DNA from 2 places in the Paenibacillus baimaensis genome. Region 1 is predicted to be linked to the other one. Evidence: riboswitches for the same ligand, from Rfam matches in the RefSeq annotation. Region 1 holds a riboswitch; the other holds the start of a gene.

Region 1 (8,193 bases):
GGCTTTTTTTGTTTTGCGTCGAATGAAAGTCAGAGGCAAGTACTTGTCTAAAGCCATACTTTGGTGCGTTGGCAAGGACATGGGTATGGGTATGGGTATGGGGTTCCAGACGTTGTTGAAGTCGTGTTCAATGGATGAGACGGGGCGCTGGGAACACGTCTTAAAAAAGAACCTTCAGATGAAGGTTCTTTGGCATGTGCTTTCGTATTTGACTGGGCTTATCCAAGCTGGCTTTCGCGCAGCTTTCTGGCAATTTCGATATTATCATAAAAGTCACGGCTTGCGCTGATGATCCAATTGCGATGCAATACTGCGGTCTCATCCTTTTCGATCTCGCCATAAGGCCAAGCGTTCATGACACCTACCGCATAGTCCTTCATAAGCATAAGCAGTGCTATGCTCCATTGACGGGTTCCGCGAATACCGGGAACGAGTGGATAATATTGGTCGTAAGCGGATCGAATCAGGGCATGCACTACCTCTTGAAGAACACTTGGAACGTCCGCTTGCTCCAGCTTGTCAGCGAGCTCGGCTGGAAGATCCACTTCGTCCGTAGAAGCGTGTTGTTCGTACTCCTCTTCCGTTACGACACCCTGCTGCTTCGCAATCCAAAGCTTCATTCGGTCCAGGACAGGTTTGTAAGCAGTTGGAACCGATACCGTTAATTCAGGTACAGGATTGTCCAGATTGATAACGAACGATTCCTCCATCTTATGTATACGGGCATTGCCTCGTACTCCGAGCCACCGAAGTGCGAGCAGCGCATGGGTTCTTGTTTTGCCATCCACTTCTTCATTGCGGCATACTCTGCGCAGCAGCTTTTCACTACGCACATCCGGCATCATACACAGCATTCTAACCGCGGATAACACTGATTCCGGGTCTTCCAGCCATGTTTGAATCACTCCGTATACCGTGTCAATCGGCTCTGACATCAACCAGTCCAGCTCGATCTTGCGATCCGCAAACTCTTCCAGGCTGAACATACCCTGCTCCTTTAATACCTCTTCCCCATGGCGTGATACCAAATCAGTGTAATTAAGCTCCAAATCCTCAGCCATTTGTGTAAAAGCTTCCCGCTCCTGGGCATTGACGCCAAACCTTATCGACATCGCACGTACCCACTCCGACATCGCTAATGGGCTTTGCTGATACATCATCAAGGCAAAGGTCACCATATCCTTGTCATAAGGCAGTGGGTGTCGGGCAAATCGGGCCAAAATCGTCTGCGCATCGTTTTCACGACGCATTAAGCTAAGTGAAAGCACAAGTCCATTCCAAGCGTTGCCATTGTTAGGATCCTCAAGTATTGCACGATAAAAACAGAATGCAGAAGCACCATAGGACTCTGCTTGTAAATAATGACGGCCCAAGCCGTTGACGTCTTGACTCATTGTAAGTTCAACCCCCGTGTCATGTTACCAACAAGTATACAATACTCGCCAGATCAATCAAAATCTTTTATTTGGTGTCCACAAGATATTCGGCATTAATTGACATATTTCCTGCTTATCCTTCTTTTCTTGTATTCTCCATGTTGGCAGATTTCCCGGTTTGTTGGATATACAGCAGCATCAGGACAGCACTCCATATAAATGCGGCGATGATAAGGATAAAAGGAAGCCTCGGATCGATCGAATAGGTCCAACCGCCAATCAAACCTGCGGGTGAAATAAAGATCAGAATCAGTACAGATAAAATAGAAAAAATACTTGCTCGCTTATCATCATCAATAGCATTCTGTACAGCTGCCTCCAAGTTCGGGTACACAATAATACTGCCTGCTGCCGTGAACACCGTGCTGAACAGGATCGGCATGACTGCGCCGGGCGGCGTCACAATCTGTATAATATAAGCTGCCGTGCAAATGAACAGGCCGACCAACATATACGTATTCATGCGATCCCGATTTAATCTTGGTATATAGAAGAACAGCAGCAGTAAAGTCGCTACGGACGTCACAGCAGGCAGCCAGGCAATCCAAACCGCATCGAATTGCAGCGACTGCACCAGATAAATCGATAAATAGGTATTGCGCATCGTCAGCTGAAATTGATACAGTACATAAATACCGAATACGAGCAGAAGCGCCTTGTTCGCGACAATCGCCCTCAATACACTTATGTACTCCTGTAAAAGCGCTTTCCATTGAAAAGAGGCATGCTCCTTCATTTTCCTGATCCCGATTTCGGTCTCGTAGGTCGCAAAGTGGCGGCAAATAAACATCGCCGTCATGCTGACAAAGGCTAATCCATACATCATTCGCTCGGCAGAAATCAATGTGTAACGCTCTACCAGAAGTCCTCCCAGCGGTGCGAGCAATCCACTTGCCACACTAATAAATTGCAGCGTTGAGAAAATATAAGCACGATCCTTAGGATGTGTCCCTTCAACGAGCAAACAGTACCACGCGGTATTGGGTACCTTTTGAAAGCTGTTGAACGCTGCCGCTATCACAAAAAACCAGACGTTCTGGGCTGTCATCCACAGCAGCGTAGCCACACTCCAGCTAACCAAATCATAGATCAACAGTGCTCGCTTGCGTCCCATGCGATCCGTTAAATAGCCGCTGATTAATGAAGTGAATATTTGCAGCACAAGCCCTAGTGAAGTCACCAGCCCAATTTCGGTCTCCGTAATTCCAAGCTCCAGCATGTAGATGGAAGCATAGGTGAGATATAGACTATAAGGGACTATGAACATCGGCTCATAAATCAAACATCCGCGGGCGTTCCCTTGCAGTTTATTGAACAACGCACTCGCCTCTTTTACATTCAGACTAAAAACCAACTGAATCTATGCTTATTCCTATAAGGCTGCATTCATGTCGTAGAGGATGCTTTTCTTGAACTCTGTTCGGCTCCGTTGAAAACTATATAGTCTGATATTAACACAAAAGACCCGCCTTTCGGCAGGTCTGAATAATTCGATATGATTGCTGCCTCTGCTACAGCCGTTTTGCCCCTATGTATCTGGAACCCCAATAACCGCTGTTCAAGCTGGCAACCGTGACACCACCATAGGAAGTGGCCGAGATGAATTGATCATTACCAATATAAATACCTACATGAGAGGTTCTTCGCCCTTCAGCAAAAAACACCAAGTCACCTTCTTGAATATCCATAACCCGAGTGCCTGCCGAACTGTACATCTCTGCCGATGTTCTGGGCAATTGAACTCCGCTTAGCTGAAAAATATAGCCCACATATCCTGAGCAATCAAATCCATTCGGCGAGCTGCCTCCCCACACATAAGGAACACCTAAATAGTTATATGCGGATTGCAGGATCGATGCCTTGGGCTTAGGTGCGTACCAGACCGGAGCATGATACTGACCATCCGCATCTATGATCGCCAGCTTGTTGACCGCATCCCACTGAATTTGATAGCCAAACGTTTCCGATACGAATCGAAAAGGTACATACACCGTTTGCTGAGACAACAACGGAGGTGATTCCAAGGTAACGCTCTTTCCATTCACAAGCACTTGACGATCTCCCGTTTGCAATACGACCTTCTGCTGCTTGCTGCTCAGCGTAACCTGTATCGCCTGTTCATTCTTGCTCCATTCCATCTGGTATCCCAACTGTTCAATCAGCAGTCTTAGAGGCACCTGCAAATTACTGCTGCCATCGATGTAGGGCTTGGCGTCAGGGAAGGTCACTAGGTAATCATTAATTTGTATCCTGACCTCATCTGACGCTGCCTGAGCAGTTCCTGCATGCATAACAGCCAACAGACCAAACGTAAAAAAAGCGAAAAACCAAATAAACTTCTTCCGTAATAATATCAAGTTGTTCCTCCTGCGGCCTTCGAGGTTAGTTGACGGATTCGGGAAGAGGTTTTCCCTAGTTCGAGACAGACGAACATTCACCCCATGTAAAGAATCCCCCGTACCAGCTCTTGTGATGAACTGGATTCGGCCTTTTTTTAACAGAGTAGCACAACCTTTACCCAAATTTCAAATTCTTTAAACGACCATTCGGAATTATTTAACAATTAATTACATATTTATTTTATTTTTCGACATATTTTTACCAATTCAATAGCAATTAATGGTTGGCTGCCGCTCTATTGATATCGTCCAAAACCTGCTGGGTCAAAGGAAAAACAAGCTGTTCTTCCTTAGCCAAATGCTCCTGCAAAATGTGACAAGCTTGAATCAGATAGGCAGCGGCCTGATTGTAGCCCATAGCCTCCGGATTTGCCTTTAGCAAATGAACCGACCTCAGGAAAGCCTGCATATGCTCATCAGCCAGCTCATGATCTTTCTCTAACGACCAGAAGGAAGGCATTATGGAGGGAGACATTTTACGCTCTATATAAGAAGTCAGGAAAGGAAACAGCTCAAGCTCCTCCCAATTGGAATGCCGCTCAAGCTCTTCCCGAAATGCGAGTGCCCATAGTCTTAAATTCAGCAGCGACTGCAGTGCTCCAAATCGCTCAGGTGCGGACTCAACCTGCTTCGCTTGTTTTTCCATTTCCATTAAAACCTGCTTGAGCTCCCCATGCTCTTGCTTCAATCGCTCCAGCCCTTCCGATATGGCTGTCATCGGTGCCTTAGTCATCTCTACTCGCGTCTTTTGATACATGTTCATTGCTGATTCCTCCTCAGGGTTTCACTTTAGTGAAACCGGCATCGTAAGCATAATCTATAGGGTTTCACTTTAGTGAAACCGGCATCGTAAGCATAATCCTAAGGTTTTCGCTTTAGCGAAAACCAGCATCGTAAGCGTAATCTTTTGGGTTCTGTCATGAAGCTTCGCTTTTCACCTTTACTATCATGTATATTTATCCGGACCGCACCTTAGTCTTCTCCAGATGCTGTTGCGCAAGAAAGTAATCATCCCTTGTCTTAATCGTGGTCACAAAGCTGCAATCGATGCCATCTGATTGGAACTCGGACTCAACTGCTTCCTGCCATAATAAGCCCTTCCTCAAAGAGGATAATTCTGTATCCTGGTGTTTCAATAATGTCCAAATGTGCCCCGCACAGTCCCTGTCATAAATAGCATGGAGAGGATGCATGACACCTTGTAACCAGGGGATGATTGCGTCCAATCCTCTCTTTTTTTTGCGCAGCATCAGTTCAGCCGCAGCAGGTGATAGAAATGGCATATCGCATCCTACTACCCAGGCGCTTTGGTTACGGGATAACGTAAGACCGGCGTGCATTCCGCTTAATGGACCTTTTCCCGGTATATAATCTGTAATGATTCTCACCGAGGTATCAACTAGTCGTAGGAAAAGCTTCGGGGTGTTAGTCACAATAATGACTTCACTGCACAACTCCCGCATGATTCGGATCTGGCGCAGAATCAAGGCTTCCTTTTCCAGGATCAGCAAGCTTTTATTTTCACCGCCCATACGCAAGCTGTCTCCACCTGCCAAAATAATTCCTGACAGCATATCCATCCTCTCCTTTCGATGGTGGCCCGCTTATACAAAGAGGCTGGAAGCACAGCTAAGCTCGACTGTACTCCAGCTCTTGTATGTCCATTCAACCATGTGCAGTTAAGCATGCGCTCGTTTGTGGGTACCGCCCGCTGCCGGATGAACCGGTTTGTCTTTTTTGTATTTGTTTATGAGCTTACGTGCCAATGGTGCCAGGTAATGGTCAATACCAAACCGTCCTGCATTCGTGCCAGCCATAAAAATGACCCCACCAAGCAAGATTAACCACGGGTTGGTGCTAACGGTGCCTGCAAACATAAACATAAAGTTCATGAGCAGCCCGAAAAATGCAGCTGCCGTCGTAAGCGCACCAACGATAAGTCCCAATCCGACCAGCAGCTCCCCTATAGGGATCACCACATTAAATACCGCTGCATTCGGCAGTGCAAACTGTTCAAGAAATGCTGTAAAGGTCGGATAAATCAGCTCATTGGTCGCCTTATCGATTACCGGCTTGGTCACAGCCCCTTTGATAAAACCGGTAGCATCAAACCCTCCTGTCAGCTTATGAAAGCCTGCTGTCGCCCATTCCCAGCCCAGATAAATCCGAAGCAAACAAAAAATTCCCGCCGCGTAGACATTTTCCCTCATCCATTTCATCATCTTATCCATCTCCTAATTTGTAGTGAATGACATTCATCTGATTCTTGGTTCACTGCTTAGGTTTATTTGTTCTCCATGACTATAATTTACTACTCCAGGGTAACAAACGCTGTTAAATAGATCACAGCGAAACAAGAAAAATAAATGATTATATTCTGATTCACAAATGAAGTAGAGTATGCGAAAATGATAAATGATTATTGTTGAAAATTGTCGAAATTTCGCAAGCCAGCCCGTCCAATATCAGTCAGTATATGCACAGATTACAAGATGGCGTCTAGTCAAGGAGACGATAAAAGGTCAACGGGTTTACTATTCGTTATATATTCAAGACAAGCCTTATGTGTCCGAAATTCTTAAGCATATCCCTTCACAGAAAGAACAGCTCAAGCCGCTGGTATGTGAAGATAATGAGTGCTGCACTTAAGCTCAGGAGGTTGGTATGGTTTACACAGCTTTTCTTATTTTTGTGGTTACCCTGGTTTTTATCATCTGGCAGCCTAAGGGGCTAAGCATCGGGTGGTCTGCTGTAGGAGGAGCTGTCCTTGCGCTGCTGTGCGGAGTCGTCAGCTTCATGGACGTGAGGGATGTAACGCTAATCGTGTGGAATGCTACGCTCGCTTTTGTCGGAATTATTCTCTTTTCCATTATTCTCGATGAGATTGGTTTCTTCGAATGGGCAGCGCTGCATGTTGTGCGGATGGCCAAGGGCAACGGTATGGTCATGTTCGTGTACGTGGTTCTTCTCGGGGCTGCTGTGTCTGCATTGTTCGCTAATGATGGGGCCGCACTGATCCTGACCCCTATCGTGCTTGCCATGGTCCGGGCGCTGAAATTTGAGGATCGGATGATTCTGCCATTCATTATGGCCAGCGGATTTATCGCAGACACCACCTCATTGCCTCTGGTCGTAAGCAATCTGGTTAACATCGTCTCGGCTGATTATTTTGGCATTGGCTTTGTTGAATATGCAAGCAGGATGATCGTTCCTAATTTCTTTTCACTAGCTGCGAGTACACTTGTGCTATATCTGGTATTTCGCAAAGGTATTCCCAAACATTACGATGCACAACAGTTGAAGCAACCCCGTGAAGCAATCAAAGATATCCGCCTGTTTCGTATATCCTGGATCATTCTGGCGGTGCTTCTGTTCGGTTATCTGCTCAGTGAATTTCTCCATGTGCCCGTCTCGATCATTGCCGGCGTTGCCGCTATTTCATTTGTTATTGCTGCTCATCGAAGTCCGGCGATTGACACCAAGCGGGTCATTCAGCAGGCTCCGTGGTCTGTCGTTGTGTTCTCCATCGGGATGTATGTTGTCGTCTACGGTCTGCGCAATGCAGGTCTCACAGATCAATTGGGAGCACTCATCCAGGCGATTGCGGATCAAGGATTACTTGCGGCTACACTAGGTATGGGATTTATCGCGGCCCTGTTGTCATCTGTGATGAACAACCTGCCGACAGTGATGATCGATGCGCTGGCAATCAAAGGAACGAACACAGGAGGGGTTATTCGCGAAGCTTTAATTTATGCCAACGTGATCGGTTCCGATCTGGGCCCCAAAATTACACCCATCGGTTCATTGGCTACGCTGTTATGGCTGCATGTATTGGCTCGAAAAGGTGTGACCATCACATGGGGCTACTATTTTAAAATCGGTATTATCCTTACGATTCCTACACTATTGATTACGCTAATCGGGCTGTATGGTTGGCTTTGGCTAATCTCATAACCCCCTCACCTAACTGAACCCTCTTCACGGATACGGGACTACCAATAGTACACGAGTCCCCACTCCGGGTTCCGAATGAATCGTTAACTGACCTCCCACAGCACGCGCACGCTCCTCCATACTAAACAATCCGACACCTCGGGAAACCGCTTCGCGTACAAAACCTTTCCCTGCATCGATGATTTCAACTCTTAAGCTGTCTGCAAGCACCTGCACACTGACCATAGCCTGATCGACGTCCGCATATTTCCCTACATTGGTTAAGGCTTCCTGAATGGTTCGATAAATAGTAGTTTCTTCGGGGGCTCCCAGTCTTTTACGCAAATTGGTATCAAAGCTGACCTTGATTCCATAATGCTCGGAAAAATTATCGATATATGTGCGAATCGCCGGCACGACAC
Region 2 (8,193 bases), on a different contig from region 1:
CGCATCCACATTGAAACAGGAAAGTATGCCGGATATTTCCTTGCCGATCGTATTTATTAGCACGGTATATCCCGCTCCTCCTAAGGACGTTATGGATAATGTAACGAAGGTTATCGAGAAGCGGGTTGTGGGTGTGGAGGGTGTAAAAAAAGTTTCCTCCAGCTCGAATGATAACTTTTCGTCGATCACGGTTGAGCTAGTAAACGGCAGAAAGCCTGATGATGCGAAACGTGATATCGAAAGCTCGATCAAGGACATTGTGCTGCCAAAAGGAGCAAGTGAACCGAAAGTTTCCAAGTTTGGAAGCAGTGACTTCCCGGTATACTTTGCTGCGATTAATGGTAACGAGAATATGAACCATGACGAGCTGAACCGGATTTATAAGGATGTTATAGAGCCTACCTTAAGCGCCATGGATGGGATTGATCATGTAGATTCAATTGGACAGCAGGAAGCTACCTTGAAGCTTAAGCTGAATATTAGCGCGATCAATAATTATGGCATGACACCTGCGCTTGTTTCACAAAGTATACAAACTGCGCTCATGACGAGCCCGGCAGGTAAAGTCGATTTTAACGGAAGCTCCCAATCGGTTCGGATCGAAAGTGATTTGAACACGATATACAATTTGGAAAACATGAAAATTACGTCCCCCAAGGGTGACACGGTCATGCTTAAAAATATTTCCAAGGTTGAAGCCATTTCCGAATCCAAATATATTGCCCGGTTGGACAGCACTCCGGCTATCGGCCTCACGCTGTTCAAAGGAAAAGATGCCAATACGGTCAAATTTGCCGATGATGTTGACAAATTGTTCGCCGGCTGGAAAAAGGAATATCCGAATTTGCAATTTTCACCTGTTTACAATGCAGCTAATGATGTCAAAAAATCGATAAACGGGATGCTGAAGGAAGGGATTATGGGGGCGGTTCTGGCTTCCGTCATGATCTTATTGTTCCTGAGAAATGTGCGTATGACCTTGATCGTATTGGTGTCAATTCCTTTGTCGATCTTAACTACATTATGCGCAATGGCATCACTGGATATTACACTCAATATTATGACGCTCGGCGGTTTAACGATTGCCGTTGGCCGGGTTGTCGATGATTCGATTGTTGTTATTGAGAATATCTATAGTGAACTGCAGCGGGTCAGTGACCGTAATGAATCTGTTATTAAGATAGCAACTTCAAAGGTAGCTTCGGCGATCACCTCATCCACGATTACAACTGCAGGTGTATTTTTACCGATAACCTTTGTTGGCGGTGTATTGGGGGATATATTCAGACCCTTTGCGATTACCTTGATCGTGGCCTTAATGTCCTCACTGATCATCGCATTGACAGTTATTCCGATGCTTGCCAAATTGATGGTGCTCAAAAGTAATAAGATCAAGCATCACGATGAAGAGCAGGTCGGTAAGCTGGGTGGCAGTTATAAAAAAATATTAAATTGGTCGCTCGATAACCCGAAGAAGACGGTGCTGGCGGCGGTACTGGCGCTTATCATTTCGATAGGAGGAACGGTTCCTTTTCTTCCGATGGCCTTTATGCCGGATAGCGAAACCAATAAGCAGGTTCAGTATACGTTGAAGCTGCCACAGGATACTTCCTTTGAATCGATGGATTTGAAGGTTAAAGAAATCGAAGGGATGCTTCGGGAATCCAAGGATTCTGCTGGACAACCGGCCTTTGACTATTTTGAATCGATGGTTGGTTATGATCAGCAGAACACGAGCGGAGAACGAACACCTTACAAAGCGAGTATTATTGCTTCGGTATCAGCGGCCTCCAATGCCAAGGAAATGGCTGAAACGTTTAAGAATAAAATGATAGAGATGACCCCTAAAGGATCGGAAATTGAAGGTGCGCTGTTAGCGCCAAGCATGGGCTCTGGAGATGATTTTGCCTACCTGCTGAAAGGTGAAGACCTGAATCAGCTGATTGCCGGTGCCGAGTTGGTCAAAGCGAAGATGCGGGAATTCCCGGAGCTGACAACGATTAAAGACAGTCTGAGTGAAAAGAAGACGCAGGTCGTTGTCAGTGTAGACCAAAATAAGGCGCGTGTGTATGGTTTATCCTCGGCACAGCTGACAGACACGGTGCGATTGTGGCTTGCAGAGGCACCGCTGGGTGATATCAAATTCGACAATGTAACCTTTGAAACCAAGGTCATGGTAGATGATGATTTCAAAAATTCAATGGAAAAGCTGGGGCGCATACAGCTGACAACCTCAACCGGTGCGGTAGTCGCTCTTAATGATGTAGCCAAAATCAAACAGGTAGAGGCACCGGCAGCGATCACTAGGGAAACGCAGGAGCAATATGTGAAAATCACCGCCAAAATCGAAAGTAAAGACAAAGGTGGCGTGAGCACCAAAGTTACAGAAGCTTTGAAAACAGTAGAACTCCCTGGAAGTGTTCGTACGCAGGCACAAGGGGTTAATGACGATATTCAGGAAAGCTTTGGTCAAATGGCGGTTGCCATGGGTGCTGCGATTTGTCTCGTTTATCTCGTCATGGTTATTGCTTTTGGGAACGCGAGTGCGCCGTTTGTTATTCTCTTTTCGGTACCACTGGCTGCGATCGGCGGACTTATCGCGCTGCTGATTTCAGGCGAGTCGATCAATATTACATCACTCATTGGATTTTTGATGTTGATCGGGGTTGTTGTTACCAATGCCATCGTACTGATCGACCGGGTACAGCAGCTTCGCGCTGATGGATTATCGGTTCGTGATGCTTTGGTTAGAGCGGGCTTAACAAGACTTCGCCCCATTATTATGACCGCGGGTGCCACAGTGATGACTTTGCTGCCATTGGCGCTGGGTGTTTCGGATGGATCACTGATTTCCAAAGGCTTGGCAGTTGTTGTTATCGGCGGTTTGATCACTTCGACCGTACTGACTTTGATTGTTGTACCCGTGATTTACGAACTTATCGATAAAATGAATGTCGGAATCTCGCGGTTTATGAACAGAAATGAAAACCGAGTCGCCAAAACCCCGACAGTAGAAGGCATGTAGGTACGAGTAGCTGACAGATATATATCGAAAAGGAGCAACATTCCATGAAACCATTTAGGGTCAATCCAGTTCATACAGGTGTAAAAGCTATGGGATTAATGTTAGTTGGAGCGGTCATGCTTGCAGGCTGCTCCGAAACGCCCAAAGCCCAACCGGCACAGGCTACTGAAGTACAGCTCAAACAGGTTAAGGTAAACAAAGTGGCGAAGCAAAAAATAAGTGAGCCTTTGGAGCAGGTGGCTGATATAGCCTCCTCCATTCAGCTCGATGTGTCAGTCAAGGTAGGCGGCGATGTCAAGGAAATATTGAAGAAGCGTGGAGATAACGTCGAAAAAGGTGAAGTGATTTTCAGACTTGATCCAACCGATGTGCTGATATCCAAAGAAAAAGCGACTGTGACGATATCCTCAACGAAAGAGCAGCTGGTGAAAGCGCGGGAGGATTTGGCTAACAGCAAGCAGGATTTGCAGAACGGTATCGTGAAGCTGGAAGCGGCAATTAAGGAAACCGATAAGAATTATAATAAAATGCGCAACGACTTTGATTTGGGGCTATCTACGAAATTCCAACTGGAGCAGATAGAAACCCAGTTAAACAATCTTAAGCTTGATTTGCAGAGCAGCCAGCAGAAACAAAAAACGCTGGAAACGACTAATTCCTTATCACAACTGGAACAGGGCTTACTAATATCGGATGTGTCAATTCGAGAGGCCGATCGGACATTGGAGCATATGGAAGTGAGAGCAAGTGTTAGCGGAGTGCTGACGGATTTGCCGATTGAAGTTGGCATGATGCTTCCAGCGGGCTTCCGTGCTGCACAAATTCAGCAGCTGGACCCTATCAAGATCAAAGCTGAGCTTACCGAAGAGGCGGCGGCGCTAGTTCGCGGGAAGCAAGAGCTATCCTTTTACATATCCGGTTCAACTGAAAAATATAAGGCCAAAGTGAGCTATTTGGCTGATGTTGTCAGCACCCAATCCAAAGCCTACTCGTTGGAACTTGAATTGCCCAATCAGGATCGCAAGTTCAAGCCGGGAATGAAGGCTCAGGTTCTGCTGACAGAGGATCAGGATCAAATCGTAGTCACCGTGCCTACCTTAAGTATTGTTCGTGAAAGTGGAGAGAGCTTCGTATTTGTTATGGCGGGAGATACCGTGGAGAAGCGTAAGGTCACGCTGGGTCGTTTAAGTGATACGTATCAAGAGGTCATAAGCGGTGTCAAGGAAGGTGAACCGTTGGTAACCTCGGGGCAGAATCAACTGAAGGATAAAGAAAAAGTACAGCTAGCTCAATAAACCATGTTTGTCACAGGAGGAGAACGAAACGAATGAATAGAAGGTTAACCGTCATCGTAGCATCAGCCGTGTTATCGGCATCGATCACTGGCTTCATGAGCCCTGCTTTTGCAGAGGTAGCCGTAACCACGAGCTTGGGAACGAATAGTTCTGTACCCATCAGCGAACAAACAGCTTCAAGGCTCAGTCCTGCACAAACCGTTCAACCCATTGCTGCCGTATATCCATTGACGGATGTATTGAATGTACAGATCAAAAGTGTTTTGACAGAGGAAATTCTCGGAGGTACCCGGATCGGTATTGTGATCAAAATGGAAAATACAAGCACCTCGATCACCAAGGTTCCCGATTATGAGGTTCGTGCACGCACCAGCAAAGGGATAACCTATACGCTGCAGCCAAGCACAGCGAATCCAAGAGTCATACAGCCCCAGACCACAACCGATATTAGCTACATGGTCGTACTGGATCGTGCTGAGAAAATAACCATTAGTGAAGTCAATTGGACGGATGTAGATTACTATGTATATCCCAAGAAAGAAACACTCATGGCCTCAGTCCCGATTACGATCCAGCCTTGGCATGGTGTAGATACGTCCATGACTGATTCGGCTGCGATCCGCAAGTGGTCTGACGCTTTCCGGATTCCTGCATTGGATTCCCCAATCGAATACACACCCGTAGATATTCATAAGGAATCTACTAAGACGGGTAATGTATATGTCGTTCAATTACTGGCTTATAACCCGTCGAGTCAACGGGAAACCGTACCCGATTTTGCCATAGATGGGAAAAACGATAAAAAGGTGTTCATAGGCAGCCGATTAGAGAAAGATACGATTCAATTGGATGCCAAAGAAGAAAAGTATATGCATTACGCAATTCCAACCGATCAGGATACAGAGCTGCTAAGCTTAAATCTGTTGACTGCTGAAAGCTTTACATCAGGAGCTTCCAACGTGGTTAGTTATCAAGTGGGCAGACTGAATATATTGCTCCCGGGCGATGCTGCTCCACAAAATTATGAAGCTTATGCATTAGGCACCTCCATGAAATTCGATATGCGAAGTGAACTTATCCATCCGGATTTGCAGGTTTCATTGGTTGAGCTTCATATGAACGATAACCAGGATGAAGGTAGCAAGCAAGTAACAGCTAAATTCCGTTTGTATAACCAAAGTGCCCGACCGCTCGCTATCCCCATGTTTCAAACGGAATTGATCGGCAGCGGAGGTTACCAATACAGTGGCAGACGGCAAGTGCTGGCGGCAACGTCTGTACTGCCCAACACCGGAACGACCATCAATTACACGTATGTGGTACCAGCGACCGAGACTGGAACGGGGCTTGCCTTAAAGCTTCAGGATACAACGGCACAAGCACCGTACAAATCAACGATTGCCGCTTACAGTGTGAATTTACAAGCACCGGACAAAGAAGACAAATTTAGTCTGTATCCGTTTAATGTAGCGATCGAACGTTGGGACATTTCCTTCTTGTTCAATTCAGCGACTCATCAATATACGTATAAAGGCAAGTTTTCCTTCGATATTGAACGCATCAAAGAGACCCAGGTAGATGAAAGCTTCCCGCAGCTTCAATTTGAACTGCATGATTCATTGGGAAGGCTCGTGGGCACCTCTGTGAAATCGTTGATTGGGCAGGAACGCCTGGTTACTGGAGAGAACAATATTGCCTTTACCGGAAATTCTGAACAATTCGACACGCCGCTGACTTTAAAAGTATACGAGATATTCAAAACGGAAAATGGAGATGCCAAACGTCTATTGACTGAATTAAGCAGATCGTGATCTTAGCCTACTCAAAAGGAAAAATAAGATCGTGACTGTTCGATTAGTCTGGATCGTTCCAGAATGATACTATTCGCATCAGGTAGCTGCTTGCTATTCTGATTGTAGATTTGAGTGACAAGGTCATGTAAAGCGGCTTTGACCAACTCACACCGCTCTGTTCCCCATGCTTGCTGTTTGGTATTGACAAAAGCAAACGCATCGGTAATGGAAAGTCCCTTTAATTTGATTAAAACCGAAGCCCATTGGATCAGGTCGAATTTATTGCCGCAGCAGGGGAGATTCCATTCTGCCCAACCATTCCATCCGCGGCTGGATATTTTCAATAATCCGCAGGAGCCATTGGAAGTGATTTGCGAGATTCGGCTTTTCAATAGAAGACAATCAAATTGGTAAATCTCCATGGAACCGATTTTGTAGGGTACCAAGGAATGTTCAGTGGGTACGGTCAATGGGTCGGCGAGCTTTAGCATGATACTTGCACTCCTCTACATTTTTTGAATTTGGACAAACCAAAGGAAGCCCGAGAGCAGAGAAACTCTACTCTCGGGCTTCCTTTGCATGAATAAATAAGGTCAGGGAGACACGAGTGTGCTTCTCTCTCAATTCGCTTACGAGGTTAGCTGTCGGATTCGGGCTTGAGAGTGCCCTACCCCCGGGCATCGAAGATGCCCAGAGGATTCACCCCTATAAGCTATTTATCATAAATAGCTTAAACTGGGTCCCCCGTTTCCCTATATGGGAATTAAGCGTTGAAAATGGATGATATGGAGTTGTTAAGTTAATGAAATGTATCATACGCTGGGCGTTAAATAATGTAAAACCCCAATCCGCATCATAATTAAGCCTTTTTTGCTTAAAAGCTCGATGAAAGCGGAATCAATCCTGATTTCCCTTTATTATCTATATCTATGCTAGCTCATGCTGGGTATTTGAATATTTCTTCGTAAAATGGAGATATCGAGAGATGGATGCAGATATCGAGAGCATGAAAAGGATTTGGATGCTATGCAAGTCAATTATAGCCTTGTATGCCGTGCGGTATTTATTTACAGTGTTAAGCGGCTGGCGTATGATACATCTCATGATTCCAAACAAAGTTTTCCAAGTAACGGCTGAACATCTTCAGCCCTATGAACCGGTTCATAGGGGAACGAGAGCGTCGTTTTTATGAGAGAGGATGATGAAGCTTGTGATCGTGTTCAACGACCATGAGGTATATATGAAATGTAGATTTGTAGGGATCGTCTGTAATTGAAAATGAAACATGCACTTTATCGCTGAGTCCTTGAATTTAAAAGGAACGGGGGAACCAAAGAAGCGCGTAATCCCTGATTCGTTAATTCGTAGTCAGATACACGAGCTTCATGGGGTGAATCCTCTGGGCATCTTCGATGCCCTGGGGTAGGGCTACTCTCTAGCCCGAATCCGACAGCTAACCTCGTAAGCGTATAGGGAGAGGCAACAATTGTCGTGCGTAAGACACGGTTTGTATAACTGTGTTTTCAGAAGCCACGAGAAGAGTTCCGCTCTTTTCGTAGGCTTCTTTTTGTTGTCTCCTTTTTGACATCATAGGAGGAAGATTGAAATGGAACAACAGGAAGTCATTTTGGTTTCGGCACCCAATAAAACGGGAGAAGGCTTCATCCTTCAATTGCTGAAGCAAGGCTTGCGTTTTGCAGCTATTGCCAACAACCAGGGAGAAAAGCAAAGACTGGTCAATATTGGTGTAAAAAATATTGTAATGGTAGATACTACAGAACAAATCAACTGGACTCTTCCAGAGTTTACTATCGGGAAGGTGTTTATTTTTGAGCGAAGCCTGAATCTGTGCTGCCGTTATATTCAAATGTGCCGCAGATGGACCTCCAAGCCTATTTATGTCATTACCCATACGAGTAATCCGCGTCTGGTCTACAAAGGACTCGGCGCTGCCTATGTGATTCATACGACGAGCGAGGATGTTTCCTTTTTAATTCAAACACATGTGAAGTAAGGGCAAGCTTCTAATAATGTATATGCAAAACTCAGATAATGCTTACGAAGAAAGCTTCCTAAAGGA

Evidence for each region. Region 1 has a riboswitch for cyclic di-AMP ahead of OB236_RS00125 (C40 family peptidase). Riboswitches for the same ligand answer to the same signal wherever they lie in the genome.
Region 2: linked by a shared signal. The riboswitch ahead of OB236_RS39115 (hypothetical protein) and the one ahead of OB236_RS00125 (C40 family peptidase) in region 1 are both predicted to bind cyclic di-AMP.

Annotation. Positions count from the first base shown of each region.
Region 1 covers NZ_JAOQIO010000001.1:29,136-37,328, forward strand. Annotated here, with positions in the region: gene OB236_RS00115 (hypothetical protein) at 219-1,394, opposite strand; gene OB236_RS00120 (MFS transporter) at 1,510-2,754, opposite strand; gene OB236_RS00125 (C40 family peptidase) at 2,948-3,793, opposite strand; cyclic di-AMP (ydaO/yuaA leader) riboswitch at 3,793-3,935, opposite strand; gene OB236_RS00130 (hemerythrin domain-containing protein) at 4,053-4,598, opposite strand; gene mobA (molybdenum cofactor guanylyltransferase) at 4,792-5,409, opposite strand; gene OB236_RS00140 (DoxX family protein) at 5,515-6,057, opposite strand; gene OB236_RS00145 (arsenic transporter) at 6,500-7,792, shown strand; gene OB236_RS00150 (PAS domain-containing sensor histidine kinase) at 7,817-8,193, opposite strand, start outside.
Region 2 covers NZ_JAOQIO010000125.1:74,167-82,359, forward strand. Annotated here, with positions in the region: gene OB236_RS39100 (efflux RND transporter permease subunit) at 1-3,025, shown strand, start outside; gene OB236_RS39105 (efflux RND transporter periplasmic adaptor subunit) at 3,070-4,320, shown strand; gene OB236_RS39110 (hypothetical protein) at 4,353-6,131, shown strand; gene OB236_RS39115 (hypothetical protein) at 6,143-6,604, opposite strand; cyclic di-AMP (ydaO/yuaA leader) riboswitch at 6,724-6,893, opposite strand; cyclic di-AMP (ydaO/yuaA leader) riboswitch at 7,400-7,597, shown strand; gene OB236_RS39120 (hypothetical protein) at 7,720-8,127, shown strand.